Regions from separate parts of the Ruminococcus hominis genome, predicted to be linked through region 1. Evidence: predicted binding sites of a transcription regulator. Region 1 holds the regulator's gene; each other region holds the start of a gene.
What was found. The regulator Rex, encoded in region 1, represses fermentation and respiration genes when NADH is low (regulators of the CRP and FNR family bind a similar motif). The targets are predictions, from matches to a motif close to ATTGTTAANNNNTTAACAAT.
Positions count from the first base shown of each region.

Region 2: gap (type I glyceraldehyde-3-phosphate dehydrogenase) is a predicted target of Rex. The motif match lies at 3,019-3,038, and genes of this name have one in related genera.
Region 3: fucO (lactaldehyde reductase) is a predicted target of Rex. The motif match lies at 7,580-7,599, and genes of this name have one in related genera.

Region 1 covers NZ_JACOPE010000001.1:1,518,688-1,529,223, forward strand. Annotated here, with positions in the region: gene serC (3-phosphoserine/phosphohydroxythreonine transaminase) at 6-1,088, shown strand; gene H8S40_RS06735 (phosphoglycerate dehydrogenase) at 1,090-2,256, shown strand; gene H8S40_RS06740 (hydroxymethylglutaryl-CoA lyase-like TIM-barrel protein) at 2,532-3,899, shown strand; gene H8S40_RS06745 (GntR family transcriptional regulator) at 3,921-4,589, shown strand; gene H8S40_RS06750 (NADP-dependent isocitrate dehydrogenase) at 4,642-5,838, shown strand; gene abc-f (ribosomal protection-like ABC-F family protein) at 6,021-7,970, opposite strand; gene H8S40_RS06760 (redox-sensing transcriptional repressor Rex) at 8,197-8,844, shown strand; gene H8S40_RS06765 (NAD(P)H-hydrate dehydratase) at 9,038-10,531, shown strand.
Region 2 covers NZ_JACOPE010000001.1:2,093,083-2,103,618, reverse strand. Annotated here, with positions in the region: gene nifS (cysteine desulfurase NifS) at 1-593, shown strand, start outside; gene nifU (Fe-S cluster assembly scaffold protein NifU) at 629-1,072, shown strand; gene mnmA (tRNA 2-thiouridine(34) synthase MnmA) at 1,072-2,142, shown strand; gene H8S40_RS09325 (histidinol-phosphatase HisJ family protein) at 2,139-2,957, shown strand; gene gap (type I glyceraldehyde-3-phosphate dehydrogenase) at 3,122-4,135, shown strand; gene H8S40_RS09315 (phosphoglycerate kinase) at 4,283-5,476, shown strand; gene tpiA (triose-phosphate isomerase) at 5,550-6,299, shown strand; gene gpmI (2,3-bisphosphoglycerate-independent phosphoglycerate mutase) at 6,379-7,917, shown strand; gene H8S40_RS09300 (hypothetical protein) at 8,009-8,185, opposite strand; gene H8S40_RS09295 (sulfite exporter TauE/SafE family protein) at 8,396-9,169, opposite strand; gene H8S40_RS09290 (LysR family transcriptional regulator) at 9,262-10,122, shown strand; gene H8S40_RS09285 (oxidoreductase) at 10,254-10,536, shown strand, end outside.
Region 3 covers NZ_JACOPE010000001.1:527,611-538,146, reverse strand. Annotated here, with positions in the region: gene secE (preprotein translocase subunit SecE) at 1-200, opposite strand, end outside; gene rpmG (50S ribosomal protein L33) at 223-372, opposite strand; gene H8S40_RS02335 (YhgE/Pip domain-containing protein) at 546-3,395, opposite strand; gene H8S40_RS02330 (efflux RND transporter permease subunit) at 3,434-5,497, opposite strand; gene H8S40_RS02325 (TetR/AcrR family transcriptional regulator) at 5,712-6,338, shown strand; gene fucO (lactaldehyde reductase) at 6,396-7,541, opposite strand; gene H8S40_RS02315 (TetR/AcrR family transcriptional regulator C-terminal domain-containing protein) at 7,686-8,246, opposite strand; gene mnmM (tRNA 5-(aminomethyl)-2-thiouridylate-methyltransferase MnmM) at 8,354-8,917, opposite strand; gene H8S40_RS02305 (HPr family phosphocarrier protein) at 8,974-9,207, opposite strand; gene H8S40_RS02300 (hypothetical protein) at 9,358-9,618, opposite strand; gene H8S40_RS02295 (VanZ family protein) at 9,662-10,144, opposite strand; gene H8S40_RS02290 (ABC transporter ATP-binding protein/permease) at 10,193-10,536, opposite strand, start outside.

The DNA of each region.
Region 1 (10,536 bases):
AAAAAATGAGCAGAGTGTATAACTTTTCAGCCGGACCGGCTGTGCTTCCAGAGGAAGTGCTTCAGGCAGCAGCAGATGAAATGATGGATTACAAGGGAACAGGAATGTCCGTTATGGAGATGAGCCATCGCTCGAAACCATTTGAAGAAATCATTACAGAAGCAGAAGCAGACCTGCGAGATTTGATGGAAATTCCGGATAATTATAAAGTGTTATTCCTGCAGGGTGGAGCTTCACAGCAATTTGCTGCAATTCCAATGAATCTGATGAAAAATGGTGTGGCAGATTACATCATTACAGGACAATGGGCAAAAAAAGCAGCACAGGAAGCAGAAAAATATGGAAAGGTAAACAGAATTGCTTCATCTGAGGATAAAGTATTTTCTTATATACCGGATTGCTCGGATCTTCCGATTGATGATAATGCGGATTATGTATATATCTGTGAAAATAATACAATCTATGGAACAAAGTATAAGGAGCTTCCAAATACAAAAGGAAAGATTTTAGTAGCGGATGTTTCTTCTTGCTTTTTGTCTGAACCTGTTGATGTGACAAAATATGGTGTTATTTATGGTGGAGTTCAGAAAAATATCGGACCGGCCGGAACAGTTATCGTTATTATTCGTGAAGACCTGATTCGTGACGATGTATTTCCGGGTACACCTACAATGTTGAAATACAAAACACAGGCAGATGCAAAATCTTTGTATAATACACCGCCGGCATATGGCATTTATATTTGTGGTAAAGTATTCAAATGGCTCAAGAAAATGGGTGGACTTGAAGCAATGAAAGAAAGAAATGAAAAGAAAGCAAAATTACTTTATGATTTTCTGGATCAGAGTCAGTTATTTAAGGGAACAGTTGTTAAAGAAGACCGCTCCTTGATGAATGTTCCTTTTGTAACAGGAAATGAAGAATTAGATGCCAAATTTGTAAAAGAAGCAAAAGCAGCTGGACTTGAAAACCTGAAAGGACATAGAACAGTTGGTGGTATGCGTGCCAGCATTTATAATGCAATGCCATATGAAGGTGTTGAAGCACTCGTTGCATTTATGAAAAAATTTGAGGAGGAGAACTTATAAGATGTATAATTATCATTGCTTAAATCCAATCGCACAGATTGGTTTGGATATTTTCAATGAAGCTTATCAGAAAACAGATGCAGTTGATAATGCGGATGCAATTTTAGTCCGTAGCGCAGCAATGCATGATATGGAGTTTTCAACATCCTTAAAAGCTATTGCACGTGCAGGTGCTGGAGTGAATAATATTCCATTAGATAAGTGTGCAGAAAAAGGTATTGTTGTTTTCAATACACCAGGTGCAAACGCAAATGGTGTAAAAGAGCTTGTGATTGCAGGTATGTTGCTTGCATCCAGAGATGTTATCGGTGGAATTGACTGGGTAAAAGAGCATGAAGCAGATGCGGATTTAGCAAAAGCAGCTGAAAAGGCAAAAAAAGCATTTGCAGGAACAGAGATACAGGGTAAGAAACTTGGTGTGATTGGTCTTGGAGCAATTGGGGTATTGGTTGCCAATGCAGCAGTACATCTTGGAATGGACGTGTATGGGTATGATCCATATGTTTCCGTAGATTCTGCATGGAAGCTTTCAAGAAATATTCATCATGCGAAGACAGTGGATGAAATATATAAAGAATGCGATTATATTACAATCCATGTTCCGGCCTTAGATAGCACAAAAGGGATGATTAATCGTGATGCTATTCAGTTGATGAAAGAAAATGTTGTTGTATTGAATTTTGCAAGAGATGTCCTGGTAGATACAGGAGCAATGGTTGAAGCGTTGGAAGAAGGAAAAGTGAGACGTTATGTAACAGATTTTCCAATTCCGGAAATTGCAGGAGTAAAAGGAGCAATTGTAATTCCGCATCTTGGAGCATCTACAGAGGAATCAGAAGATAATTGTGCTGTTATGGCAGCAAAAGAATTACGTGATTATCTGGAAAATGGAAATATTACTCATTCTGTAAATTATCCAGATTGTAATATGGGAACAAAAGAAGAGAGTGGACACCGCATTACTATTCTTCATAAAAATATTCCAAACATGTTAGGTCAGTTCACAGCATTGCTTGCACAGGAAAATATGAATATTTCTCAGATGACTAACAAGAGTAGAAAAGAGTATGCATATGTTATGATTGATGTTGAAGCAGAAGTAACGCAGGAATTGGAAGAAAAATTGAATGTTATCGAAGGTGTTTTGAAGGTTAGAGTGATTAAATAATATCAACTTAATAAGAATAAAATTATAGGCAGAAGTATAACGGGGTACTTAGACGATGTTATACTTCTGCTTTTTTATGCATTAAAGTGTTGACAAATGTTGTATGGTTGTATACAATTATACAAGAATGTAAATATACAAGAATACTTGCATCGAAAAGTAAACACATTACGGCTCCATCAGAATACAACAAAAGTTGCGTCTTGATGAAACTGTAATGGCGTAAATGATTTATGAATTGGAGGAAAGCACAAATGGAAAATAGAAAAGTATTTATGAATAAGCAGACAAATCTTTTGGAACTAGAAGAACATATGTATCCGCTCGTGGATGTGGAAACACCAAATGTATTCCGCAATTTATTTCATTATGATGAGATTCCTAAGATTGCATTTAATGATCGTATTGTTCCTCATCATATGCCGGAAGAAATCTGGATTACAGATACTACATTTCGTGACGGACAGCAATCGAGGGCTCCTTATACAACAGAACAGATTGTAACAATTTATGATTATTTTCATCGTTTAGGTGGACCGCAGGGAAAGATTCGTCAAAGTGAATTTTTCCTTTACAGTAAAAAAGACCGTGATGCAGTTTACAAATGTCTTGAAAAAGGATATAAATTTCCAGAAGTTACAAGTTGGATCCGTGCAAGCAAAAAAGATTTTCAATTGGTTAAAGATATCGGCTTGAAAGAAACAGGAATTTTGGTAAGTTGTTCAGATTATCATATTTTTTATAAATTAAAAATGACACGACGTGAAGCAATGGAACATTATTTATCAGTTGTGCGTGAATGTATGGAAACAGGAGTGCGTCCGAGATGTCATTTGGAAGATATTACAAGATCTGACATTTATGGTTTTGTTATTCCTTTCTGTTTAGAATTGATGAAACTGATGGAAGAATATCAGATTCCAGTTAAGATTCGTGTGTGCGATACAATGGGATATGGAGTGAATTTCCCGGGTGCAGTAATCCCACGATCTATTCCAGGAATTATTTATGGATTGATGGTACATGCTGGTGTTCCAAGTGAGTTGATCGAGTTCCATGGACATAATGATTTCTATAAAGCAGTTAATAATTCAACTACTGCATGGCTTTACGGAGCATCAGGAGTAAACTGTTCCTTGTTTGGGATTGGAGAACGTACAGGAAACACCCCATTGGAAGCAATGGTCTTCGAATATGCACAATTACGCGGTACATTAGATGGTATGGATACAAGAGTGATAACAGAATTGGCTGATTACTATGAAAAAGAAATTGGGTATAAAGTTCCATCAAGAACACCGTTTGTAGGAAAGAACTTCAATGTAACAAGAGCCGGAATCCATGCAGATGGAATGTTGAAAAACGAAGAAATTTATAACATATTTGATACAGATAAATTTTTAGGAAGACCTGCGTTGGTTTCTGTATCAAATACTTCCGGAATAGCTGGGATTGTGTATTGGATCAATGCTTATTATAAATTGCCAAAAGAGAGACAGGTCGACAAAACATCTATGCTTGTAACAACATTAAAATCATGGGTTGACAAACAATATGAAGAAGGTCGAGTTACGGTCTTGACAGATGAGGAATTAGTTGACAAAATAGATAGTATATGTGAGGAATTACATATTACATTGTAACTTGGGAGGCAACAAATAAGAATGGAAGACTATCAGGATCATTCCTTAAGCAGTCGTGTATTCCAGAAGATCCGAGAAGATATTATAAAAGGAAAATATCAGGAGCATGATGAATTAAGAGAAAATACCATCGGCAAAGAACTTGGGGTTAGTCGTACACCGGTACGTGAAGCACTAAGACAATTAGAATTAGAAGGACTTGTTACGATTGTTCCAAACAAAGGTGCGTATGTGACAGGAATTTCAACGAAAGATGTAATGGATATTTATGCAATACGCTCTATGTTGGAAGGGTTGTGTGCACGTTGGGCAACAGAAAATATTACAGAAGAGCAATTGGATGAATTAGAAGAGATTGTATTACTTTCTGAATTTCATACAAAGAAAGAAGGAGGAAGTAATGCAGAGCAGGTGACCGTATTAGATGGAAGATTCCATACAGTGCTTTATGAGGCAAGCGGAAGCAGAATATTAAGTCGTACGATGATTGATTTTCACAAATTTGTACAGCGCGCCAGAAAGTCTTCAGTTATTTCTGAGGAACGTGCCAGAAAATCAATTCGAGAACATAAACAGATTTTACGTGCGATTAAAGATAAAGATACAGATTTAGCTGAGCAGTTGGCAAATGAACATATTATGCATGTGATTCAGAATTTAAAAAAACAAGGATATGACGAAACAGAATAGTGCTAGTTCAAAATAAAATGTTTGAAAAAAGAAAACATAGGAGGACGAAAAAATGGCAAAAATCAAAATGGCAACACCTATCGTTGAAATGGATGGAGATGAAATGACAAGAATTCTCTGGAAGATGATCAAAGAGAATTTGTTGGAACCATTTATTGAACTGAATACAGAATATTATGATTTGGGTCTGGAACATAGAAATGAAACAAATGATCAGGTAACGATTGATTCGGCAATTGCGACAAAAAAATATAAGGTTGCTGTAAAATGTGCGACAATTACTCCGAACGCAGCTCGTATGGATGAATACGATCTTAAAGAAATGTGGAAGAGCCCAAATGGAACAATTCGTGCAATTTTGGATGGAACTGTTTTTCGTGCACCAATCGTTGTGAAAGGAATCGAACCTTGTGTAAAAAATTGGAAAAAACCAATCACAATTGCAAGACATGCATATGGAGATGTATATAAGGGATCTGAAATGAAAATTCCTGCTGCCGGAAAAGTAGAATTGGTTTATACAGCAGAAGACGGAACACAGACAAAAGAACTCGTACATGAGTTTGACGGACCGGGTATTGTACAGGGTATGCACAATATTAATTCCTCTATCGAAAGTTTTGCAAGAAGCTGTTTCAACTACGCATTAGATACAAAACAAGATTTATGGTTTGCGACAAAAGATACAATTTCTAAGAAATATGACCATACATTTAAAGATATTTTCCAGGAAATTTATGACGCTGAGTACGATGGAAAATTTAAAGAAGCTGGAATTGAGTATTTCTATACACTGATTGATGATGCAGTTGCACGCGTAATGAAATCAGAAGGTGGTTATATCTGGGCATGTAAGAACTATGATGGAGATGTTATGAGTGATATGGTTTCTTCTGCATTTGGTTCCCTTGCAATGATGACATCTGTACTTGTTTCTCCAGATGGATACTATGAATATGAAGCAGCTCATGGTACAGTACAGCGCCACTACTACAAACATCTGAAGGGTGAAGAGACATCTACAAACTCTGTAGCAACTATTTTTGCATGGACAGGAGCACTTAGAAAACGTGGTGAGATGGATGGAAATGCAGAATTAATGGAATTTGCAGATCGTCTTGACAAGGCAACAATTGATACAATTGAAGCAGGAGAGATGACAAAAGATCTTGCACTTATTACTACAATAGAAAATCCAACAGTTCTCAATAGTGAAGAATTTATTAAAGCAATTGCAAAAAGATTATAAATATATGAAAGACACCCAATCTAAGGTGAGAGGGTGTCTTTTTTATATATTAGGAAAGTGCTTTCCTAATATATAAAAATCGCTCCGCTAAGGATGCGCACTGCGGCGTACAATGTAGGTGTCGCAAGCGACCGCCGCAGGCGCAAGAATGTGCAAAGCACATTCTTTGTTCTGAAATATATCTATTCTTCGGCTAAATCAGCCCATTGTTCATAAAGGGTTTCTAATTCTTCTTCATTTGAAGATTTTTCAATAGCGAGTTCCTGACATTTTACAGAATTAGAATAAATATCTTCTTGTGTCATCAATTCATCAATTTCCTGATTTCGTGTTTCTAAAACAGCAATTCGTTCTTCTGTCTTTTTTAAATCATTTTTACGCTTTCGCTCACGAGCCTGTGCTTCTTTCTGCTCTTGCCAACTTAACTTTTGACCAAAAGGCTCCTGAGATTCAGAAAAAGTGTTTGGATTAGTAACTTTTGAATTGACAGAAGTTTCCGGAGAAACAGGAGCATATTTTGCAGTTAATTCCTCTTTTTTCTCAAGATAATAGTCATAGTTTCCAATGTAATTTACAAATGTCTGGTTTACCAATTCCAAAATACGTGAAGCAGTCTGATTAATAAAATAACGGTCATGAGAAACATATAAGATTGTTCCGGTATAATCGTTTAAGGCCTGCTCAAGAATTTCCTTTGAAGTGATATCCAAATGGTTTGTGGGCTCATCAAGAATCAAAAAGTTTGCTTCGGAGAGCATTAATTTTGCAAGCGAAACACGACCTTTTTCACCACCGCTTAAATCACGGATGAGTTTAAACACATCGTCTGCAGTAAACTGAAAAGCAGCTAAAGTGTTTCGAATCTGAGTATTTGTTAGTGATGGATAGTCATCGGAAATTTCTTCAAAAATAGTCTTATTATCATGAAGTACGTGGTGCTCCTGATCATAGTATCCAATCTTTACCTTAGAACCTAAAGTAAAAGCACCTTCATCGGCATCTAATACCTGATTTAAAATTTTTAATAAAGTTGTTTTTCCGGTTCCGTTATCTCCGATGATTGCAACATGCTCACCACGTTTGATTTCAAATGAAATATCGGAAAACAGGGTTTGCGTCTCAAATCTTTTTGTTAAATGTTCAACTGTTAAAACATCATTACCACTGATACAAGATGGATTCAGCTCAAAATGCATTTCCTGTGTGGAATCCATCGGTTTGTCAATACGTTCTATTTTGTCAAGCATTTTTTCGCGGCTTTCAGCACGCTTGATAGATTTTTCTCGATTAAAAGATTTTAATTTTTCAATTACTGCCTCTTGGTGTTTGATTTCTCTTTGTTGATTTAAATATTCTTTCATCTGTGCATCGCGTAACTGACGTTTTTTTTCGGCGTAATCTTTATAATTACCATTATACATACGAAGATGCCCTTGATCTATTTCAACAACCTTAGTTACGACTCTGTTTAAGAAGAAACGGTCATGTGATACGATGAATACAGCTCCCGGGTAATTTAACAGATATGTTTCTAACCAGGATATAGAATTTAAGTCCAAATGGTTGGTCGGCTCATCTAATAATAGGATATCTGGTTTTGTTAACAGAAGTTTGCCTAAGGAAACACGCGTTTTTTGTCCACCTGATAGCGTGCTGGCTTCCTTTGAAAACTCATTTTCCTGAAAACCAAGTCCTTTTAACACCCCTATGATTTCACTTTCATATGCATATCCGTTCTTGGATTCAAATTCAGACATCAGACGGTTGTAAGTATTCAAGCGAGTCTGTAATTCATCACCGGATAAGCCCTTTAATTCGTGTTCAATCGTACGAATTTGTTCTTCAAGTTTTATAATGTCTGCTTTTGCAGTTTTTAATTCTTCGTAAATACTATTTCCACTGATTAGATTTTGCTGCTGTGCAAGATAACCAATTGTTTTCCCTTTTGTAAGAACAATATTCCCGCTGTCTGTTGGCTCTTCGCCAATGATCATTTTTAAAATTGTTGATTTTCCGGCACCATTCACACCGACAAAAGCAACCTTTTCTCTATCTTCAATATGGAAAGAACCATCTTTTACAATGATGCGTTCCCCGAAAGATTTATTTAGATTATGACATGCAAGTATCATATATACATCCTCCTATATTTAAGCATATCGTATTCATTATATCGAAATTTAGATAAAATACAACTAAAGAATTTAGGTTTCACAAAAAAATTCAGATAAAATAGTGTGAAAACCGACGAAATATAAAAAAATTTTAGATAAAATACAAAAAAAGTATGTCAAAAGTTTGACTTTGTTAAAATAAAACTTTATAATAGATATAGTTTATATTTGGAGGACGATAAGTGTGGAGTCAAGAGGAATATCAAAAGCTGTTATTGGGAGACTTCCAAGATATTACAGATATCTTGGTGAACTCAATGAAGCCGGAGTAGAAAGAATATCATCAAGTGATTTAAGTAAAAAAATGCATGTAACAGCATCACAGATTCGCCAGGATTTGAATAATTTTGGTGGATTTGGCCAACAAGGATATGGTTATAATGTAAAGTATCTTCGCACGGAGATTGGCAAGATACTGGGATTGGACCAGAGTCACAATATGGTAATCATAGGAGCAGGTAATTTAGGACAGGCACTTGCAAATTATGCATCTTTTGCAAGAAACGGATTTATTTTAAAGGGAATCTTTGATGTGAATCCTGAATTGAAAGGAAAAGTGATCAGAGACATTCCAATTCGAATGATGGATGAATTAGAGACAGTTCTTCAGGAAGAAAATATTGATATTGCGGCACTCACAATTCCAAAAACAAAAGCGGTTGAAGTATCTGATATTCTGGTACGTAATGGTATTAAAGCAATTTGGAATTTTGCACATACAGATTTGAATCTTCCGAAAGATGTGATTGTAGAAAGTGTCCATTTATCTGATAGCTTGATGAAGTTGTCCTATAATATTACCCGATACAAAGAAGAACACGGGGAAGATTAGAAGTATCATAACGTGCAAAAGGGTTGTTTAATGCTTTTGCACGTTATTTGTATTTACGCGAGCAACGAGCCAAAGTCCGTGCTTGCACGAGACCTTGGCGACTGCCGCGATAACTTGAGAAACTCGCGAAGCGTGTTTCTCATAGTTTGGAGAAAATTATTTTATTTCGTGCTTTGAGAAAGGATGAGTAAAAATGAGATATTTGCCTACTGGAAATTGGATGCAAAAAGCTGACGCACACACGATTCATGAAATAGGAATTCCATCTCTGGTGCTAATGGAGAGAGCTGCATTGGGAATTGCTGAGGTTATAAAATCGAAAGTTCAGAAGAATAAAAAGATACTGATAGTTTGTGGCTCCGGAAATAATGGAGGAGACGGATTTGCAATCGCAAGATTGTTACATGATGAGAATTATTCCGTAGGAATTGCATTTGTTGGAAAAACAGAGTCAATGAGCGATGAATGTAAACAACAATATTGTATTTGTAAAAATATTGGGATATCGATAGAGACAGAAATTCCTGATGAAGAGTATGGTGTGATCGTAGATGCGATTTTTGGCGTTGGACTTTGCCGGGAGATAAGCGGTAAATATGCTTCTGTGATAGAGTGTTTAAATGCAATGAAAGGATATAAAGTTGCGGTAGATATACCCTCGGGAGTCAATTCTTTGGACGGAAAAATTTTAGGTATAGCGTTTAAAGCGGACTTGACGGTTTCTGTACAATGTGAGAAACTAGGAACTGTTCTGTATCCGGGAAAAGATTTTGCAGGAGAAGTAGTTGTAAAATCAATCGGTATCAATACAGAACTTTATCAAAATAATATAGAAATATGTTATACACTGGAACAAGATGATCTTTGCACATGTCTGCCGAAACGTGTGGCAAATTCACATAAAGGAACATATGGGAAAGTGCTTATGATTACCGGAAGCAAGGGAATGGCCGGAGCAGCATATTTAAGTGCAAAAGCAGCATATGTAAGCGGAGCAGGGCTTGTTCAGATATATACTGCCAAAGAAAATAGAAGCATTCTTCAACAACTGCTGCCAGAAGCAATTATCTCCACTTATACAGAATATTCTGAAGAAGAATTGAAACAATTATTAAATTGGGCAGATGTTGTATGTATTGGATGTGGACTTGGCCAGGAAAAAACAGCAGATAAATTATTACAAGGGGTATTTCAATTCTGTAAAGTCCCATGTATTATTGATGCAGATGGAATCAATCTTTTATCTGAAAAGATGGAATTGCTTGAAGAAAGTACATTTCCGATAGCATTAACTCCACACATGAAGGAAATGACGAGACTTTTAAAGTGCTCGGTCGCAAAATTAAATGCAGATCGTATGAATATATTGACTGATTTTGTGAAACGGTATCCTGTTGTTTGTGCGTTGAAAGACGCTCGTACGCTTGTAGCAAAAGAGAATCATCCTTTATTTGTAAATACTGCAGGAAATAGTGCGATGGCAAAAGCAGGTTCGGGAGATGTTCTTGCTGGAGTGATCACAGGGCTTACAGCACAACATATGAATTTGTATGATAGTGTTGTGTCAGGAGTGTATCTTCATGCAAACGGAGGAGATTATGCAAAAAAAAGCTGTGGCGTTTACAGTGTACTGGCAGAAGATTTGATTTCAGGAATAAAAGATGTACTAAAGCAGGTAGAACAGTAACATTT
Region 2 (10,536 bases), 570 kb from region 1:
GTGCAAGTGGACATAAGTTGAATGGACCAAAGGGAATCGGTTTCTTATATATTAGAACAGGTGTTAAAATACGTTCGTTTGTTCATGGCGGTGCACAGGAAAGAAAACGTCGTGCGGGTACAGAGAATGTTCCTGGAATCGTCGGAATAGGAAAAGCAACAGAGCGTGCAATCAGCACAATGAAAGAACGTACTGCAAAAGAAATAGAATTGAGAGATTATCTGATCGAAAGAATTGAAAATGAAATTCCGTATTGCCGCCTTAACGGAGATAGAAAAAAACGTTTACCAAATAATGTGAATTTCAGTTTCCGCTTTGTAGAAGGAGAATCCCTTTTGATTATGCTTGATATGAAAGGTATTTGTGCTTCAAGTGGTTCAGCATGTACATCAGGTTCATTAGATCCATCCCATGTACTTTTGGCAATCGGACTTCCACATGAAATCGCACATGGTTCTTTGAGAATGACATTGAGTGAAGAAGTGTCAAAAGAAGATTTGAATTATGTAGTAGACAACTTAAAAGCAATTGTGGAGAATTTAAGAAAGATGTCTCCATTATATGAGGATTTTGTGAAAAAACAAAATAAATAAAAGATAAGCGAAAGAAAACCAGGAGGAAATATAATATGTATTCAGAAAAAGTTATGGATCATTTTCAACATCCAAGAAATGTAGGAGAAATCGAAAACGCAAGTGGAGTAGGTACAGTAGGTAATGCGAAATGTGGAGATATCATGAGAATTTATCTTGATATTGATGAAAATCAGATCATCCGTGATGTAAAGTTTAAAACATTTGGATGCGGTGCAGCAGTTGCAACAAGCAGTATGGCAACAGAACTTGTAAAAGGTAAAAATATCCAGGAGGCAATGCAGATTACAAACAAAGCAGTTATGGAGGCTCTTGATGGACTTCCACCGGTAAAAGTACATTGCTCACTGCTTGCCGAAGAAGCCATCCATGCAGCACTTTGGGATTATGCAGAAAAAAATGGTATTAAGATTGAAGGACTTGAAAAACCAAAATCAGATATCCATGAAGGTGAAGAAGAGGAAGAAGAGGAATATTAATGAGCACAGTAGTAGTAGGAATGTCCGGAGGTGTGGATTCTTCTGTTGCAGCATATCTGTTGAAAGAACAAGGATATGATGTAGTAGGAGTGACAATGCAGATCTGGCAGGATGAAGAACAGGCTGTACAAGAAGAAAATGGTGGATGCTGCGGGTTGAGTGCAGTAGAAGATGCACGCCGCGTAGCAGCAAATTTGGAAATTCCATATTATGTAATGAATTTCAAACAGGAATTCAAAGAAAATGTGATAGATTATTTTGTGGATGAATATCTTCATGGAAGAACTCCAAATCCGTGTATTGCATGCAATCGATATGTAAAATGGGAGTCCTTGCTGACAAGAAGTCTTTCAATTGGAGCAGATTATATTGCGACAGGACATTATGCGAGAATTGATCAGCTTGAGAATGGCAGATATGCGATTCGGCGTTCTGCTACACTGGCAAAGGATCAGACTTATGCACTGTACAATTTGACACAAGAACAACTGAAAAGAACGTTGATGCCAGTCGGACAGTATTCAAAAGATGAGATTCGCAAGATAGCAGAGAAGATAGGATTATTGGTTGCAAATAAGCCAGACAGTCAGGATATATGTTTTGTGCCGGATGGAGACTATGCTGCTTATATAGAAGAAAATGCAGGTGTAAAAATTCCGGAAGGTAATTTTGTAACATTAGATGGGAAGGTTTTAGGAAAACATAAAGGAATCATTCATTATACAGTGGGGCAACGAAAAGGTCTTGGTCTGTCATTGGGATACCCGGCTTTTGTATTGGAAATTCGTCCGGAGACAAATGAAGTTGTGATTGGAACAAATGAAGATTCAATGACAACCACATTAAAGGCAAACAGGGTGAATTTTATGTCGGTTGAAGATTTGCCGGAACCAAAAAGAGTTTTTGCAAAAATCAGATATAATCATAAAGGTGCTTGGTGTACGGTAGAAAAAACAGGTGAAGATGAGATTACCTGTACATTTGAAGAACCGCAAAGAGCAGTGACCCCGGGACAGGCAGTTGTATTGTATGATGGAGAATATGTACTTGGAGGCGGAACAATCATATGATATTAAGCGACAGCCATATGCACACCATTTTTTCTACAGACAGTGATACGTCGGTGGAAAAAATGATAGATGGTGCAATAGCAAAAGGATTAAGATCAATTTGCATTACAGATCATTTTGATAAAGATTTTCCTTCTGATACAGAATTTGGGAAAGATGCTTTTCAATTCGATTTGGATGAATATATGCATACTATGAAAAAAATACAGAAAGAATATGAAGATAAGATACATATTCGAATTGGAATAGAGCTTGGACTGCAGACTCATTTGCAAGAATTCTATCAAAAACTGACACAACAGTATCCATTTGATTTTGTAATTGGTTCTGTGCATCTGGTAGATGGGAAAGATCCGTACTACAGAGAGGGGTTCGCTGAATTGTCGGACCGCGAATTATATAGAAAAGGATTTGAGAATACTTTAGAAAATCTGCAACATGTAACAGCATTCGATGTGCTGGGACATTTGGACTATGTAGTGCGTTATGGGACTTACAAGGAAAAAGAATATTCACAGACAGAGTTTTCAGATATTATTGATGAAATTCTAAAACGCGTTATTGAGCTTGGAAAAGGCATTGAGTTAAATACCGCAGGATGGAAATATGGACTTCCGTTTTGTAATCCGCACCCGGATGTGTTGAAAAGATACCGGGAGCTTGGAGGAGAAATCATAACGATTGGAGCGGACGGACATAAGCCGGAACATATTGCATATGATTTCGGAAAGGTAAATGATGTCTTAAAGGCTTGTGGGTTTAAATATTATACAGAATTTGAAGAAAGAAAACCGATTTTTAAACAACTTACATAAAAAACAAACAAAATGGATTTAGGACTTGAATTTTTGTTTTTGTTTTAGTACAATAATCTCAGTTGATGAATCTTTAACAAAGTAATTGAGCTTTGTTAAATGGATATCACCATGATAGACTGTATTACAGTTAACAATTTATATAACTTTAGGAGGAATTAATCATGGCAGTAAAAGTAGCGATTAATGGTTTTGGACGTATTGGACGTCTTGCATTCAGACAGATGTTCGGAGCAGAGGGATTTGAAATTGTAGCAATCAACGATTTAACATCTCCAAGCATGCTTGCTCACCTGTTGAAATATGATTCAACACAGGGAAGATATGCACTGGCTGACAAAGTAGAGGCAGGAGAAGACTCTATCACAGTTGACGGAAAAGAAATCAAAATTTACGCAAAAGCTAACGCAGCTGAACTTCCATGGGGAGAGATTGGTGTTGACGTTGTTCTGGAGTGTACAGGATTCTACACATCTAAAGCAAAAGCTCAGGCTCATATCGATGCAGGTGCTAAACACGTTATTATTTCTGCACCAGCAGGAAATGACCTTCCTACAATCGTTTACAATGTAAACCACGAGCAGCTTACAAAAGATGATACAATCATCTCAGCAGCTTCTTGTACAACAAACTGTTTAGCTCCAATGGCTAAAGCATTGAATGATCTTGCAGAAATTCAGTCTGGTATCATGTGCACAATCCATGCATATACAGGAGATCAGATGACTCTTGATGGACCACAGAGAAAAGGTGACCTCAGAAGATCTCGTGCAGCAGCAGTTAATATCGTACCTAACAGCACAGGTGCAGCAAAAGCAATCGGTCTGGTTATCCCAGAACTGAACGGAAAACTGATTGGTTCTGCTCAGCGTGTTCCTACTCCAACAGGATCAACAACAATCCTTACAGCAGTAGTTAAAGGTGAAGTTACAGTTGACCAGATCAACGAAGCTATGAAAGCAGCTTCTAACGAATCATTCGGATACAACACAGATCAGATCGTATCTAGCGATATCGTAGGAATGAAATTTGGTTCTCTGTTCGATGCTACACAGACAATGGCTCTTCCAACAGGTGATGGAAATACAGAGGTTCAGGTTGTATCTTGGTATGACAACGAGAACTCTTACACAAGCCAGATGGTAAGAACAATCAAACATTTCGGAACATTACTGTAAGCCGAAATTGGGAATATGAAACGGATGTATGTCCGGAAATAGACTCACAAAGGGTCCGGTCTTATTGGGGCCGGACTCTTTTTAAATTTATAAGGAACGATTTTCTATAAATTTAAAAATGCTTTATAAAAAAGGAGAATTACAACTATGCTTAACAAAAAATCAGTAGATGATATCAACGTAAAGGGCAAAAGAGTTCTTGTAAGATGCGACTTCAACGTTCCATTGATCGATGGAAAAATTACAGATGAAAACCGTCTTGTAGCAGCTCTTCCAACAATCAAAAAATTAGTTGCAGATGGAGGAAAGATTATTCTTTGTTCTCACCTTGGAAAACCAAAGGGAGAGCCAAAGCCAGAATTATCACTTGCTCCAGTAGCAGTTCGTTTATCAGAATTACTTGGACAGGAAGTAAAATTTGCTGCTGATCCAGAAGTAGTAGGACCAAACGCAAGAGCTGCAGTAGAAGCTATGAAAGATGGAGATATCATCCTTCTTGAGAACACTCGTTACAGAGCTGAAGAGACAAAGAACGGAGAGGCATTCAGTAAAGATCTTGCATCTCTGTGTGATGTATTCGTTAACGATGCATTCGGAACAGCTCATAGAGCACACTGCTCTAACGTTGGTGTAACACAGTTCGTTGATACAGCAGTTGTTGGATACTTAATGCAGAAAGAGATTGATTTCCTTGGTAATGCAGTAAACAATCCAGAGAGACCATTCGTAGCAATCCTTGGTGGTTCTAAAGTTTCAAGCAAAATCTCTGTAATCGAGAACTTACTTGATAAAGTAGATACATTGATCATCGGTGGTGGAATGTGCTTCACATTCAGTAAAGCCCAGGGTGGAAAAGTAGGAAATTCTCTTCTTGAAGAGGATTACTGCCAGTATGCATTGGATATGATCAAAAAAGCTGAAGAAAAAGGTGTAAAACTTCTTCTTCCTGTAGATGCAATCATTGCAGATGAATTCTCTAATGATGCAAATACAAAAGTAGTTCCTATGGGAGAGATTCCAGAAGGATGGATGGGACTTGATGTAGGTCCAGAGACAGCTAAGTTATATGCTGACGCTGTAAAAGATGCGAAGACAGTTGTATGGAACGGACCAATGGGATGTTTCGAGATGCCTAAATTCGCTGCAGGAACAGAGACAGTTGCAAAAGCACTTGCTGATACTGATGCAGTTACAATCATTGGTGGTGGAGATTCAGCAGCAGCAGTTAACCAGCTTGGATATGGTGACAAGATGACACATATCTCAACAGGTGGTGGAGCTTCTCTGGAATTCCTTGAAGGAAAAGAATTACCAGGTGTTGCAGCAGCAAATGATCGTTAATTATCTGTTATTCAGCAAATGATTTTGAACAATAAAATTGTTTTAACAAAAAATAGATGAGGAGGCCAATAAAATGGCAAGAAAGAAAATTGTAGCAGGAAACTGGAAAATGAACAAAACTCCAAGTGAGGCAGTAGCACTTGTAGAAGAATTAAAACCATTAGTAGCAAATGAAGAAGTTGATGTTGTATTCTGTGTACCAGCAATCGACATCGTTCCTGTTGTGGAAGCAACAAAAGGAACAAACATCCAGGTTGGTGCTGAGAACATGTATTTCGAAGAGAGCGGAGCTTACACAGGAGAGATTTCTCCAGCAATGCTTGTAGATGCAGGAGTAAAATATGTTGTTCTTGGACATTCTGAGAGAAGAGATTACTTCGGAGAGACAAACGAAGATGTAAATAAAAAAGTTCTTAAAGCATTTGAGCATGGTCTTACACCAATCATGTGCTGTGGAGAAACTCTTGAGCAGAGAGAACAGGGTGTTACAATGGACTTTATCCGCCAGCAGGTTAAAGTTGGATTCCAGAATGTAACAGCAGATCAGGCTAAAGAAGCAGTTATCGCTTACGAGCCAATCTGGGCTATCGGAACAGGAAAAACAGCTACAACAGAGCAGGCTGAAGAAGTTTGTGCAGGAATTCGTGCTTGCATCGCTGAAGTTTATGATGAAGCTACAGCTGAGGCAATTCGTATTCAGTACGGCGGATCTGTAAATGCTGGTAATGCAGCAGAGTTATTTGCTCAGGCAGATATCGATGGAGGTCTTGTTGGAGGAGCTTCCCTCAAAGCTGATTTTGGAAAAATTGTTAACTACAAATAATTAAAAAGCATTGGCGTGGGGAGTCGAACAGGCTCTCCACAATTGCTGTTACCTTAAAGATAGAAAGGAAACACATATAATGAGTAAAAAACCAACCGTATTGATGATTCTTGATGGATATGGATTGAATGATAAAGAAAAAGGCAATGCTGTTGCTGAAGGTAAAACTCCGGTTATGGATAAGCTTATGGCAGAATATCCATTTGTAAAAGGATATGCAAGTGGAATGGCTGTAGGACTTCCAGATGGACAGATGGGTAACTCAGAAGTAGGACATCTGAACATGGGAGCAGGAAGAATTGTATATCAGGATCTTACAAAGATCACAAAAGCAATCCAGGATGGAGAGTTCTTTGAGAATAAAGCACTTATTGCAGCTTGCGAAAATGTAAAAAGCAATGATTCTGCACTGCATTTAATGGGATTGATGTCTGATGGTGGAGTACACAGCCATATTGAACATGTATTTGGACTTCTTGAACTCGCTAAAAAACAAGGCATTGAAAAAGTATATGTACATTGCTTCCTTGATGGCCGTGACACACCTCCGGCATCAGGAAAAGAATATGTAGAGCAGTTAGAAGCTAAGATGAAAGAACTTGGTGTTGGAGCAGTTGCAAGCGTATCAGGACGTTATTATGCAATGGATCGTGATAATCGTTGGGATCGTGTGGAAAAAGCTTACAATGCAATCGTTAAAGGGGAAGGCGAGACAGCTGAGTCTGCTACAGCAGGAATTCAGGCATCTTATGACAATGATGTGACAGATGAATTTGTACTTCCAACAGTCATTGTAAAAGATGGTGCACCACTCGCAACAATCAAAGAAAATGACTCTGTTATCTTCTTTAACTTCCGTCCTGACAGAGCAAGAGAGATCACAAGAACTCTTTGCGATGATGAATTTACAGGATTCGAAAGAGGAGAAAGAGTAAAAACAACATTTGTTTGCTTTACAGAGTATGATGTTACAATCGCAAACAAACAGGTTGCATTTGTAAAAGATGAAATTACAAATACATTTGGAGAATTCCTTGCAAAAAATGGTCTGAAACAGGCTCGTATTGCAGAAACAGAAAAATATGCACATGTAACATTCTTCTTTAATGGTGGAGTAGAAGAGCCAAATGAAGGAGAAGACAGAATTCTTGTAAAATCTCCAAAGGTAGCAACATATGACTTGAAACCTGAGATGAGTGCATATGAAGTGTGCGATAAATTAGTAGATGCAATCAAATCTGATAAGTATGATGTAATCATCATCAACTTTGCTAATCCGGATATGGTTGGACATACTGGTGTAGAAGATGCAGCAATCAAAGCGATTGAAGCTGTTGATGAGTGCGTTGGCAAAGCAGTAGATGCCATTAAAGAAGTCGATGGACAGATGTTTATTTGTGCAGACCACGGAAATGCAGAGCAGCTGATCGATGATGAAACGGGAGAGCCATTTACAGCTCACACAACAAATCCGGTTCCATTTATTCTTGTAAATGCAGATCCTGCATACAAATTAAGAGAAGGTGGATGTCTGGCAGATATCGCTCCTACATTAATCGAATTGATGGGAATGGAACAGCCAGCTGAGATGACAGGTAAATCTTTACTTGTAAAATAATAAATAGACAAAAAATAAAAGGAGCAGAATTCTTATAATGGAATTCTACTCCTTATTTGTTGAGTATTAAAATATTTTCAGCCATGGCATCTTACTTTCTGTACATATATCCAGAAAAATTACCATTCATACATGCAAACCCCTTGACAATTGTCTCACAATTTTCTGAAAAATATTTTTTGATTGAAGAAACTACTTTATTTAATAATTCTTCCTGATAGTTAAAAAATTCTTTTGACATTTCTGGTGTTAATGCAAAATCAAACATAATATATCTCCTTTTCTTATCTTACATAATTGTTTTGGAAAATTTCTTTTCCCTTGCTACGTGTATTATAATAGCATTACTCAAATAAATTGTTTAGATATGTTTTTGTGTAAAAAATAGGTCATTATTGACATTGAAAATCCGAATAGACAGAATAGGGACGGGGTTTTCCGGCTTTTTCCATCGGAAAAGAGCCGGAAAACTCCGTCCCTATATGATGATTTTCAGCAGGAGCAGAAATAGTACAAGTAAAATACTAGGACGAACAATTTTAGCTCCACTTTTCATTACCATTCCTGCGCCAAGATAACCTCCAAGCATATTACAAAGGGCAGCAGCAATTCCAAGAGGGATAAGTACCTGCCCGTTTAAAAAGAATATGACTAAAGAAGTGATATTGGTTGTAAGATTAATAACTTTTGCCTGTGCATTGGCTGTTTTAATACTAAGTTTAGCAAATACAGTAAAGGCGATAATTAAAAATGTACCGGTTCCCGGACCATAAAATCCATCATACATTCCAATCACAAAAGCAGCAATGGAAGCAGTGAGATAAGTACGTTTATCAAGTGTAATAACATCGTTTTCATTATCATGGAACAGCTTTTTGTTTAGTACAAAAAACGCAGCAATCGGCAGAATGACAATCAGTACATGCATCATTATTTTTTCGGGAATAATCAGAGAAATATGAGCTCCGATGGCAGAGCCGATAATTGCCATAATAACGGATGGAACTGCTAATTTAAAATTTACCAGGCCATTCTTGATAAAGCGGGCGGTTGCAAGGGTAGTCCCGCAGGTTGATGAAAGTTTGTTAGTTGCAATCGCAGTATGGGTAGGAAGTCCGGCAATCAGATAGGCTGGAAGCGAGATCAGACCGCCTCCGCCGCCGATTGCGTCAACCAACCCAGCGAGAAATAAAAACGGACAGACAATCAGAAACATAGAAATCGTCGGTTCGATTGTAATAATGGTATTCATGAAAATTCTCCTTGTAGTAAAATAGATTTAGTGTCATAATCTGAATAGATGAACATGTCAAAGTATAGCATAAAGAGGGATAAAGTGTAAATATGGACACAAAAGATATCAGAAGCTTTCGACTTGTCTATGAGGAGCGGAGTATCAATCAGGCTGCAAAACAGCTTTTTATTACACCACAGGGATTGAGTCGGATTATTCACAAACTGGAAGAAGAGTTGCAGATTGCATTATTTGAACGGACAAAGGGCGGGATGGTACCTACGGAATGTGGGGATTATTTTTATGCACAGAGTCAGGAGTTACTATATCAATTAGAAGACATGAAGTATCATTTGCAGAAAATGAATAGCAGACAGCGAAAAATAAAAATCGGATTTGCGTGTGGTGTATTGAATCTTGTATCACTAAAAAAGTTAAATGCGATTCAAAGTGAGATGCCAGATGTGTCTGTGCAGTGGGAAGAACTGGAAAATCAGGAGGTAGCAGAACAAGTAAACAGGGGATTGTTAGATATCGGATTTATTATCGGAACAATTCCGGGAAATGAGATCGAAAGTTGTGTCGTATACGAAGGCAAAATGAATGTTCTGGTATATCCGGGGCATCCGTTTTATGAGAAAGAAAGGCTAAGTATAGAAGAGTTGAAAGAACAGCCGTTGATTTCATTAAATCAAAAGTATTTCAGTTATCATAGTTTTATGCAGCGGTGTGGTGATTTTGGATTTGTGCCGAATATCATTATCAATACAATGGAAAGTCAGCTTATTTATCGTTTCTGTAATGAGAAATTGGGACTTGGGATTGATGCAGATATTCATAAGACAGACCGGTTATATCCTGATATTCGAAGAATTGAATTGCAGGACGCCATACCATGGAAGGTATCTATGATATATCGGAAGAATGAACAGGTGAGATTCTTAGTGGAACGATTAGCACAGATTATGTAAAAAGGGCAAAATAGTGGTATCAACATTTTATTGACAGGTACTCCATTTCTATTGATAGGAATGGAGTACCTGTTTTTGATATTATAAGGTTAACAAAGAAATATGTTTGGAAAAACACAAGGAGGAAAAATATGAAACGAAAATTTCCACATTTATCCAGTCCGATTACAATTGGAAGAGTAACTTTCCGTAATCGTATGTTTTCAGCACCGATGGGTGGAACAGATATTACAAATGATGGATGTATTGGACCGAAATCTACGGCATTTTACGAGTTGAGAGGAAAAGGAGGAGCGGCAGCGGTTACAGTAAGTGAATGTATGGTACATCCGAAAACAGATGGTTCACATGCATATCATCTGGATACTACCATTTTAAACTCGTTGGCAGCAGCAACCTATACGGCGGATGCAA
Region 3 (10,536 bases), 990 kb from region 1:
TAGCGTACAAGCCAGTCGATTCCATATTTCAAAAGAGAATCAATCACTGTTATGATTGCTCCTAAGAATACAGAAACTGCAACTACTGCCGTTGTCTGTTTTACAAGTGCATCCTTGTCTGGCCAGATAATCTTACGGAACTCTGCCTTAAGACCTTTAAACCAGCTCTTCTTCTGAGGTTTTCCTGACTTCTCACTCATGATGTCCACTCCCTCTCAACGACTATTTCGTTTCTTTGTGCAGTGTGTGTGATTTACAGAACTTACAATACTTCTTTGTTTCCATGCGGTCTGGATGAGTTTTCTTATCCTTTGTCATGTTGTAATTGCGGTTCTTGCATTCTGTACATTCCAATGTAATTCTTGTGCGCACAACTTCCACCTCGCTTTTTATTTTTTAATTCTTAGTTTCTGATGGTTGCGAAGCCATCAAGTTTTAGGCATAAAAAAAAGACCTACTTCCATTCGCCAGAAAACTATACCATATCTGACCTATGGAAGTCAAGTCTTTTTCCTTATTATTCTTTGCTATTTCTTATTTATTTGTTATTTGTTTGTTACAAATACAAATTTCACTTCTCCATCCATTCCGTCTGAAATACCTGTGAAGCTCTTGTATGCTTTCGATGTATCAATCATTCCGTTTGCTTTATCAAGAACAGCACTCAAATCTCCATCAAATGCACTGACAAGTTTTTTAATACCCTCTTCATTAAACTGGATCATACCGCTATTCAATTGGTTTGCTCCATCGTCTAACTGTTTTACACCATCAATCAGTGCTGTTGAACCACTCTGCAGTGTTCCGATACCTGTTGCAAGTGTTGCTGCTCCCGAATCAAGCTGTGTTGCACCATTATGCAGTTTTACTGTTCCGGCTGCAAGGGTTGTTGCTCCGGCATTAACCTGTGTTGCTCCGCTTGCAAGCTGTGTTGCTCCTTCTGATGCTGATTTTGCTCCACCTGCAAGTGCTGTTGCTCCTTCTGATGCTGATTTTGCCCCTGCATTAAGGTCTTTTACTCCTGCTGCAAGTGTTGCTGCTCCTTCTGATGCTGATTTTGCCCCTGCACTCAATGCTGTAGCTCCTGCATACAAATCAGCATTTCCTGTTGCCAAATCTTTTGCACCTGTAGATGCATTTGCCAGACCTGCTGCAAGCCCATCTTCTCCATATACAGCACTCTGTAATAATGTTACTCCGTCTTTCAGTCCTGTTATTCCAGCTGCCGCATTTCCATTCAGTCCCATATCTAACTGTGTTGCACCTGTACTTAACTGACCTAATCCTGCACTCAGAGCACTCATACCATTTTTAATGCCCTTTTCTCCATTTAAGCCTGCATCCACCTGTGCTGCGGCCTCATTCAATGCTGCTACCGTTCCTGCAAGTTCTGCCTGACTTGTATTCTGAACTGCCTGATTTACATTATTTGCCTGTGTTGCCACATTAGCTGCTTCATTTGCTGTATTTGTTGCTGTATTTGCTGCTGTACTTGTGCTGTCTGCATATGCCTGTGCTGTGCCTGCATATGTTGTCATTTGTACTGCTGCCGACTCCAACGCTGTTGTATCTATATATGCATTTGCTAATGCCTGAAGCTGGGCTGCTGTACCTTCATCTAATTCCACTCCGGAATTCAAAATTGTCTGCGCTGCCTGTTGTGCTGCCGCCAGCTGACTCTGTGCCTGTTGTGCCTGCGCTGTTGTCTCTGCCGCTGCTGTAGCTGCCTGTGCCTGAAGATTTGCTGCACCATTCTGTAATTCTGCTGCTGTTCCCTGCAGTCCGGCTGCCTGATTCTGAAGACTTGCCGCCTCACTTTCGACATTCTGTGCTGATTCTGCAACTGCCCCTGTACTTGACGGATTCAATTTTGTGTTCAACGCATTTAAGCCTGCATGCAACTTTGCTGCACCTGTAGCAACCTGCTGTACTCCTGCATCCAATTCCTTCGAGCTTGCTGATGCATTCATAAGATTTGTATTTAATGTTCTTGCTCCATCTGCCAACGCATTCACACCGGTTACCATGTCGTCTACTTTGCCTTTTAATGCTCCAACACCGGTTGCTGCACCATCCAGTCCTGTCGAAAGAGCTGTTGCTCCATCTGATGCCTTTTTAGCGCCATTATTTATCTGCTCAAGCCCGCCTGCTAATGTAGCATTTCCTGTTGCCAGAGTGTTTGCACCATCAAGTAATGCGGATGTTCCAAGTGCCAGTTTTCCATTTCCCGCTGCCAGTGTTGCTGCTCCATCTGATAAATCTGCATTCCCCTGTGCTAATGTCTTTGTCCCACCTGCTAATGTACCTGTTCCACTTGCAAGTGCTTTACTTCCTGATACCAGTTCCCCGGCTCCACTTGCAAGACTCTTTGTTCCGTCTGCCAATGTCTTACTTCCTGTAGCAAGCTGTCCGATACCGTCTGTCAGTGTCCCTGATGATGCAAGTAATGTATCAAGACCATCCTTCAGCTGCCCTGTTCCATCTACCAGCTGATTCGCTGCATCCTGAAGTTCATTCATAGACTCCTGAAGTCCTTCCAAGTCATCTAATTTCGAATCATTTTCTTTATCACCAAGGTCATTAAACAAGCTGTTTGTAGCAACTGTAATTCCTTCAATTGCTTCATAATCTGTAACATCCATCTCTACTTCAAAGTAGTCCGGAATATCAAGATCCGTAGTTCCGAGAATTTCTGTCATACCCGGGAAACCATATCCGATAACCATATCTCTATCCCCATCAGAAATAATTTTTCCATTCTTTACTACGACATTCGAAACCATATCTGTATCCATCAACAATCCGGATGCCATCATAAATGGAACTTTTATGCCATTGTTTGTTTTTTCGCTTGTATTTTCATAAGTATATCGGATAACCAAGTGACCACTCTTACCTTCCAGATCACTGGCCGATACATCTTTTTCATCTAACTTATAACTAATCTTCACTCCGACCGGGAGAGCCTTATCAGTCTTACCCTGATAACAAATATCAGAACCTTCTGTATTCCATGTCAGATTCTTTCCACTTGTTGTAAATGTTTCGTCTCCTTTTACATTTTCAATGTCACTCAAGTCCGAAACATCCTGCAAACTTGATACATCTGAAATATTCTTCAGCTGATCTGAAACTGTAACCTCTGTAACAGCTCCACTTCCATCAATTTTAGCATATACAGTCTCATTCTTTGTCGGTTTTGCACTGGTTGATTCTGTATTTTTCGAAGACTCTTTTTTATCTGATTTTTCTGTTTTTGCATCTTTTTGTTCTGTCGATACTTTCGCATTTCCCTCTGCTGCAAATACATATGCAGGTGTTGTTCCAACACTTCCTGCTACTAAAGTTGTCAGCATCACTGCTGCGACCAACGTTCTGAACTCTCTATTTTTCATTTTTATGACCTCCTTATGTTCCTGTTTAGCCAGCATCATTATACTTTCATTTTCTTCGTTGTCTTATAAATCACTTTATCGAATACCATCAACATAGACGGGAGGATAAATATTACAACAAACATACTAATCAATGCTCCACGTGACATCAATGTACACAGAGAAGAAATCATGTCAATATCCGAATATAATCCAACTCCGAATGTTGCGGCGAAGAATCCCAGTGCAGATACAATGACCGAACTAATCGATGAGCCTAATGCAATTCGTATTGCTTCTTTCTTTTCGCATCCTTTGCTTCGCTCTTTCCAGTAACGTGTCGTCATCAAAATCGCATAATCGACAGTTGCTCCCAACTGAATTGTTCCGATTACGATAGATGCAATAAACGGCAACGTTGTATGGGTATAATATGGAATTCCCAGGTTAATAAAAATCGCAAATTCAATTACTGATACCAGTATAACAGGTAATGAAATAGATTTAAATACAAATGCAATAATGATAAAGATTGCTACGATTGAAACCGCACTTACTACTTTAAAATCTTTATCTGTAATTGTAATAAGATCTTTTGTACAAGGAGCTTCACCAATGAGCATTCCTGTATCGTCATATTTTTTTACAATATCGTTGATTGTTGTACACTGTTCATTGACCTCGTCTGACGCTACTTTATATTCTGACTGAACAAGCATCAGCTGCCAGTTTCCTTGTTTCAATGTCTCTGTCAATTCTGACGGGATGATATCTCTTGGAATAGATGAGCCAAGCAGATCGTCCAATCCAAGCGCGAATTTCACACCTTTTACTTTTTTAATTTCTTTCAGCATTGCTTTCGCATCTTTTGCTGACATATCAGATTTGACAAGTACCATGTCTGTTGCATTCATGTCAAATGTATCTGCCAGTTTATCATTTGCCTTGATGCTGGCAAGATATTTCGGAAGTGTAGAATCCAGATTGTAATATACATCTGTCTTTGTATATCCGATCAATGCCGGAACTAATACAACAAGGAATACTACCACAAACACTTTGAAATGTTTTGTGATCCATTTTGCAGGTTTCTCCATCGGCGGTATGATGGAACGATGTGTTGTCTTTTCAATCGCTTTATCGAACACAAGTAAAAGTGACGGTAGAATTGTAACACAACTGATCACTCCAAATACAACGCCCTTTGCCATAACGACACCCAAGTCGCGTCCAAGTGTAAAACTCATAAAACACAATGCAATGAAACCAGCCACCGTTGTAATGGAACTTCCAATTACTGATGTAAATGTATTGGATATTGCATGTGCCATCGCACGCTCTTTGTCGCCATCAAAACGCTGCTTATTTTCCTGATAACTATGCCACAGGAAAATGGAATAATCCATCGTAACTCCAAGCTGCAACACTGCACTTAACGCCTTTGTAATGTAAGAAATCTGTCCGAGGAAGTAGTTACTTCCCATATTATAAACAATTGCCATACCGATACTAAGCATAAAGAATATCGGTAAAACCCAACAATCTGTAAATATTGAAAGTACAATACAACTTAACACAACTGCAATCAGTACATAAATCGGCATCTCTTTTTCAGACAGGTTCTTAATGTCTGTTACAACTGCTGACATACCACTTAAATAGCACTGTTCATTTGTAACACTTCGAATCTCTTTGATTGCATCCATTGTACTGTCTGCGGAGGTTGTATCATCAAAGAAGATTGCCATCAATGTCGCATCATCTTTATAAAATACATCTTTTAGGTTGTCAGGCAGTTCACTGATCGGCATTGATAAATCTGCAATAGAATCATACCAGATTACATCTGCCACTCCGTCTACCTGCTCAATTTTCTGTTTAACATCTGCTGCTTCTTTCGTCGTCATGCCATCTACGATTTCCATTGCGAATGCGCCTTTTTGGAATTCATCGATTAAAATATCCTGACCTTTCATTGTGTCAATATTCCCCGGCAGATAATAGAGAATATCATAATTTACCCGAGTCTTTAAATACCCCAAAACCGATGGAATTAATAATAAAATTCCGATAATTAAAATTGTGATTCTGTATTTCACAATTTTTTTACCCACCTTAATCATATTTTCATCTCCCAATCTTTTTCATTTCTAAACCCATTATATTCCTAAATGACTATTGGTCAATATTCACATTTGCAAATTTGTAGCCGAAAATGAATATTGGTCATTTTCATATTGATTTTTTTTTACTTTTGTTACACAATAGATAATATCTTGTTGAACTGTATCGCATGATATCGATATTGTTCAAGAATGTATTACAGGAGTGAGGAATATGAGTAAGGTAGACTTAAATAAGAAAGAAAAGAAAAATGCACTTTTACAGACTGCATTTGAATTATTCACAGATAAGGGATTTGCCAAGACGACAATCTCCGACATTTCTTCTAAAGCCGGTCTTGCAAAAGGCACATTTTATTTGTATTTCAAAGATAAATACGACTTGCGAGACATTTTAATCGCACATAAAACCGGTCAGCTTTTCGCAGAAGCACACCATGCTCTTCTGCAAGAATCTATCGAAGGTTTCGAAAACCAATTATTTTTTGTTGTTGATTTCATTATAGCAAAACTGGAGGAAAACCCTAAATTATTGCAATTTATCTCTAAAAATTTATCCTGGGGAATTTTCAGAGTTGCCTTCGAGCAACAAGTTGCTGACGAATCAGAAGAATCTCGCGAATTCTATTCTTATTATCGTGAATTGGTTCAAAAGAGCTCTATCACCGATGTAGAAGCTGAATTATTACTTTTTACAATACTGGAGCTTGTAGGTTCCACCTGCTATAGCTGTATCTTATACGAACAGCCTCTTCCTATAGAAGAGTATATGCCGTACCTGCATCGTTCGATTCATCATATTTTATTATCTTATTTCAACAAAAATGAATACAGCCAGTAAAAAAGAAACGACAGAACATGCACTGCTCTGCCGTTTCTTTTTTTATATAGCTTTTTCTTACATTAATTTTCTAAACAAATCTTTCAGATCTTCTACGCTTGCATCTTTTGGATTACCCGGTGCACAAGCATCTGCATGAGCAGACTCTGCCAGGAACTGAAGATCCTCTTCTTTGAGTGCTTCAAGTTTTGTAGGGATACCAACATCTACAGAAAGCTTCTGTACAGCATCTACTGCTGCTTTGCGGTACTCTTCTACAGACATATCATCCACACCCTTTACGCCCATTGCTCTTGCGATTTCTTTGTATTTCTCGCCAGTGCAATCTGCATTGTATTCCATAACGATTGGAAGCATCATTGCACATGCAACACCGTGTGGTGTATCATATACAGCACCAAGTGTATGAGCCATAGAATGTGCGATTCCAAGTCCTACGTTTGAGAATCCCATTCCTGCAATATACTGTCCGAGAGCCATACCTTCACGTCCCTCTTTTTCGTTATTTACTGCACTTCTAAGTGATCTTGAAATGATTTCAATTGCTTTCAGATGGAACATATCTGTCATTTCCCATGCTGCTTTTGTTGTGTATCCTTCAATTGCATGTGTTAATGCATCCATACCTGTAGAAGCTGTCAGCCCCTTTGGCATAGAAGACATCATGTCTGGGTCTACAACTGCGATGATTGGCATATCGTGTGGGTCAACACATACAAATTTTCTTTTCTTTTCTACATCTGTGATAACATAGTTGATTGTTACCTCTGCTGCTGTTCCTGCTGTTGTTGGAACTGCGATGATTGGTACACAAGGTTTCTTTGTAGGTGCAACACCTTCCAGGCTTCTAACATCTTCAAATTCAGGGTTTGCAATGATAATACCAATTGCTTTTGCTGTATCCATAGAAGAACCGCCACCAATAGCAACAATGTAATCAGCTCCTGCTTTCTTAAATGCTTCTACTCCATGCTGTACATTTTCGATTGTTGGGTTTGCTTTGATATCAGAATAAATTTCATACTCAAGTCCTGCATCTTCCAGCACTTTTGTTACTTTTGTTGTTACTTCAAATTTAATCAAATCCGGATCAGAACATACAAATGCTTTTTTGTAAGCTCTTGCTTTTGCCTCTGTTGCAATTTCCCCAATTGCACCTGCTCCATGATAAGATGTTTCATTCAACATAATTCTGTTTGCCATTTTTTCTTCTCCCTTTCTGTTTTGCCGTTTTGTTTTCTTATGTCTTTATTTTAACAATATCTTCTCCAAATAAAAAGTTACAAAAAAGTCAATCTGTCACATTTTCACATGTCAGATTGACTTTTTTCTTATTTTTCATTCATTTTACACAAGATTTAATTGTTTCATCACATCATACAACTCTGACGGCATCGCCGATACAAGTGCCTTCGCCATCTCTTGTGGTGTGCTTTTTCTCTCACCCAGCACCCACTGAACAGTCATATAAATAGACCCCTGACAATACATCTCCAACAAAAAACGTAGATTTTCTGAAATCGGTTCTTTCGTCTTCTCTTCAATCTGCCTTGTATAAAAAGCAAGTATCAATTGGAAATCATGTTCTCTTAAACAATTCTGCTGGTCATTACGAAATGCTGCCTTAAAAAATAACTTTTCTTCTTCAATATACTGAAACTTCTTACACAAACCTTCATAGACAGTTTTTCCCTCTCCCATATGCTCAAAGGATTCCAAAAGAATCTTGTCAAAATACCAGTTTATCAAATCATATTTATCTAGAAAATAGCGATAGAATGTCTGTCGTGTTGTCCCACATTCCTGAACTATTTCTTTAACTGTAATCTTCTCTACCGGCATGGTTCTCATACAAGTTTTCATCGCTTCCGCAAGCCGGTATTTCATTTTCTCCTGCTTATCTCCCACTCTTTACCATACCTTTCTTTTGATTTATCCATACTATACCATATCTTCCCCGTAAAATACAGAATAAAAGGTTGAATTCCACTGCAATCACAGTGAAATCCAACCTTTTAACGTTTAAAAATAAATGCCGGGATTGGGGGATTATTCTCACGATTATAGTATTCATTTACAATTACTGTATATTCTTTCGGATTAATTTCTTTTATATATTGAAGAATTGCATCCTTCTCTTCAAACCCTGTATCACCGCCACTGTAAATACACAGACTCATCATACCACCATGCTTCAACAAGGTAAGCCCTTTTTCAATTGCTTCCAGACTTGTCTTTGTTTTTGTTGAAATACTATGATTCCCGCCCGGAAGATATCCGAAATTGAAACACACGACATCCACCGATTCTGTCTGCACATATTCATCCATATGCTCATGACCTGTCAAAAGTAATGTTGCCCTGTCAAGCAGACCTTCTTTCTGCAGCAAGTTTTCTGTTGCATGCACCGCTTCCGACTGGATATCAAATGCAAGCACACTTCCTTGCTCTCCTGCTAATTCGCATAAAAGCTTTGTGTCGTGTCCCTTCCCCATAGTCGCATCAATATATAATCCGTCTTTCTTTGCCACAGACCGTATAATCTGATGACTCCAATCTGTAATCTGTGATGGATTCATTTTATTTCTCCTCGTCTATATAGCACTTACCACATAATTTATAGGCTTCATCTAAACTATGCTGTATACTCAGCAAGCAGTTCGACAAACTCATCACTCGTTCCAAAAGCTTCTACTTCAATATTCTTCTCTTCGCAAATAGAAAGTACGCCAAGTAAAGACTTTGCATCAATTCTCATATTTCTTGCCTTTAAATCTACATCGAAGGGAAATTGTTGTACTCTATTAACAAATTCTACTGCTGCATCTGCATTTTCAAATGCGATTTTTTTCTGAACTGTATCAGCCATCTTTTTTTCCTGCCTTTCCGTAAAATCTGCCTAATCATACCTCAAAACAATTTTATCGTCAATACATATTTTGTCTATTTTCATGCAAATTCTGCTCTTTTTTTGTCCTAGATAAAGTATTCAATAGTCTTTTCTGCTGTCACAAGTTTCTTATTCAGCATCAAAATCTGCTTCGAACACACCTTCCGGAGTCTTCATCGTCAGAATTCCAAGATTAAAATCCTCGTCCTGAATTGTAATATGATATTCAAATACGACATCATCCTCGAATTTGGATAACAAAATGTAAGTTCCGTTTTCCTTTCCGTCTATCTGGTCACAAATATCATTGTATACATCTACCCCTGAAATTTTTCTCGGATATCCTGCATCTTTTATTTTTTTCTCAATCGCTTCATATAATTCATTCATGTTCTTTTCCTCATCTTTCTGATATTTTTCTTTACGAAGTACATCATTTTGTACTTTCTTTCTTTTCTCTACGACTTATCATCCATGTTACAAGCATTACTCCGATAAACGCGCCGCAGCTGTCAATCAGTACATCCCGCACTTGACCGCTTCGACCAGGGACAAACAATTGATGAATTTCATCAGTAGCTGCATATATCGTTCCGCATAGCCACGGGATTCCAACGATATATCTCTTTTTTCGCTGAATCTCATAAGTTGCCCCGAAAATCAACGTACCCAATACTGCGTATTCCGTCGCATGTGCAGTCTTTCGAACCGGAAAATCCACTTTATCAACAAATGCATTTTGTTTTACCTCGCTCCACTCATCAAATCCCGGAACAAACCACTCACCGACAAGTCTTCCGACCCTTCCGCTGTCTTCTCCTGACAAATCACCATTTCTGGACGAAAAACCAAAAATCATAATCATCCAGATAATTGCCAGCACAAGAAAGAGTCTCTTTCTCTTGTTATACTTCATTTGTTATTTCCTTTATACTTCCCTTTATGCTACTCCATGCACTCTGTTTTACTCTGTCCTCAGTGCCGTTACCGGATCACTCTTTGACGCCTTTCTAGATGGAATCAAACCACCGATCAATGTCAGTACTACACTCAACGCTATCAGTACCAATGCAGGTATAACCGGTAATACCGCACTTACAGCTGTCGTGTCTGCAACCGAATGAATGATCGCATTTGTCGGAATTAACAAGATTACTGTTAATCCAATACCGATCACCCCTGCACATAATCCGATGATAAATGTCTCTGCATTAAAGACCTGAGATACATTTCCTTTCGAAGCACCAATTGCACGCAGAATACCAATCTCTTTCTTACGCTCCAATACACTGATATACGTAATAACTC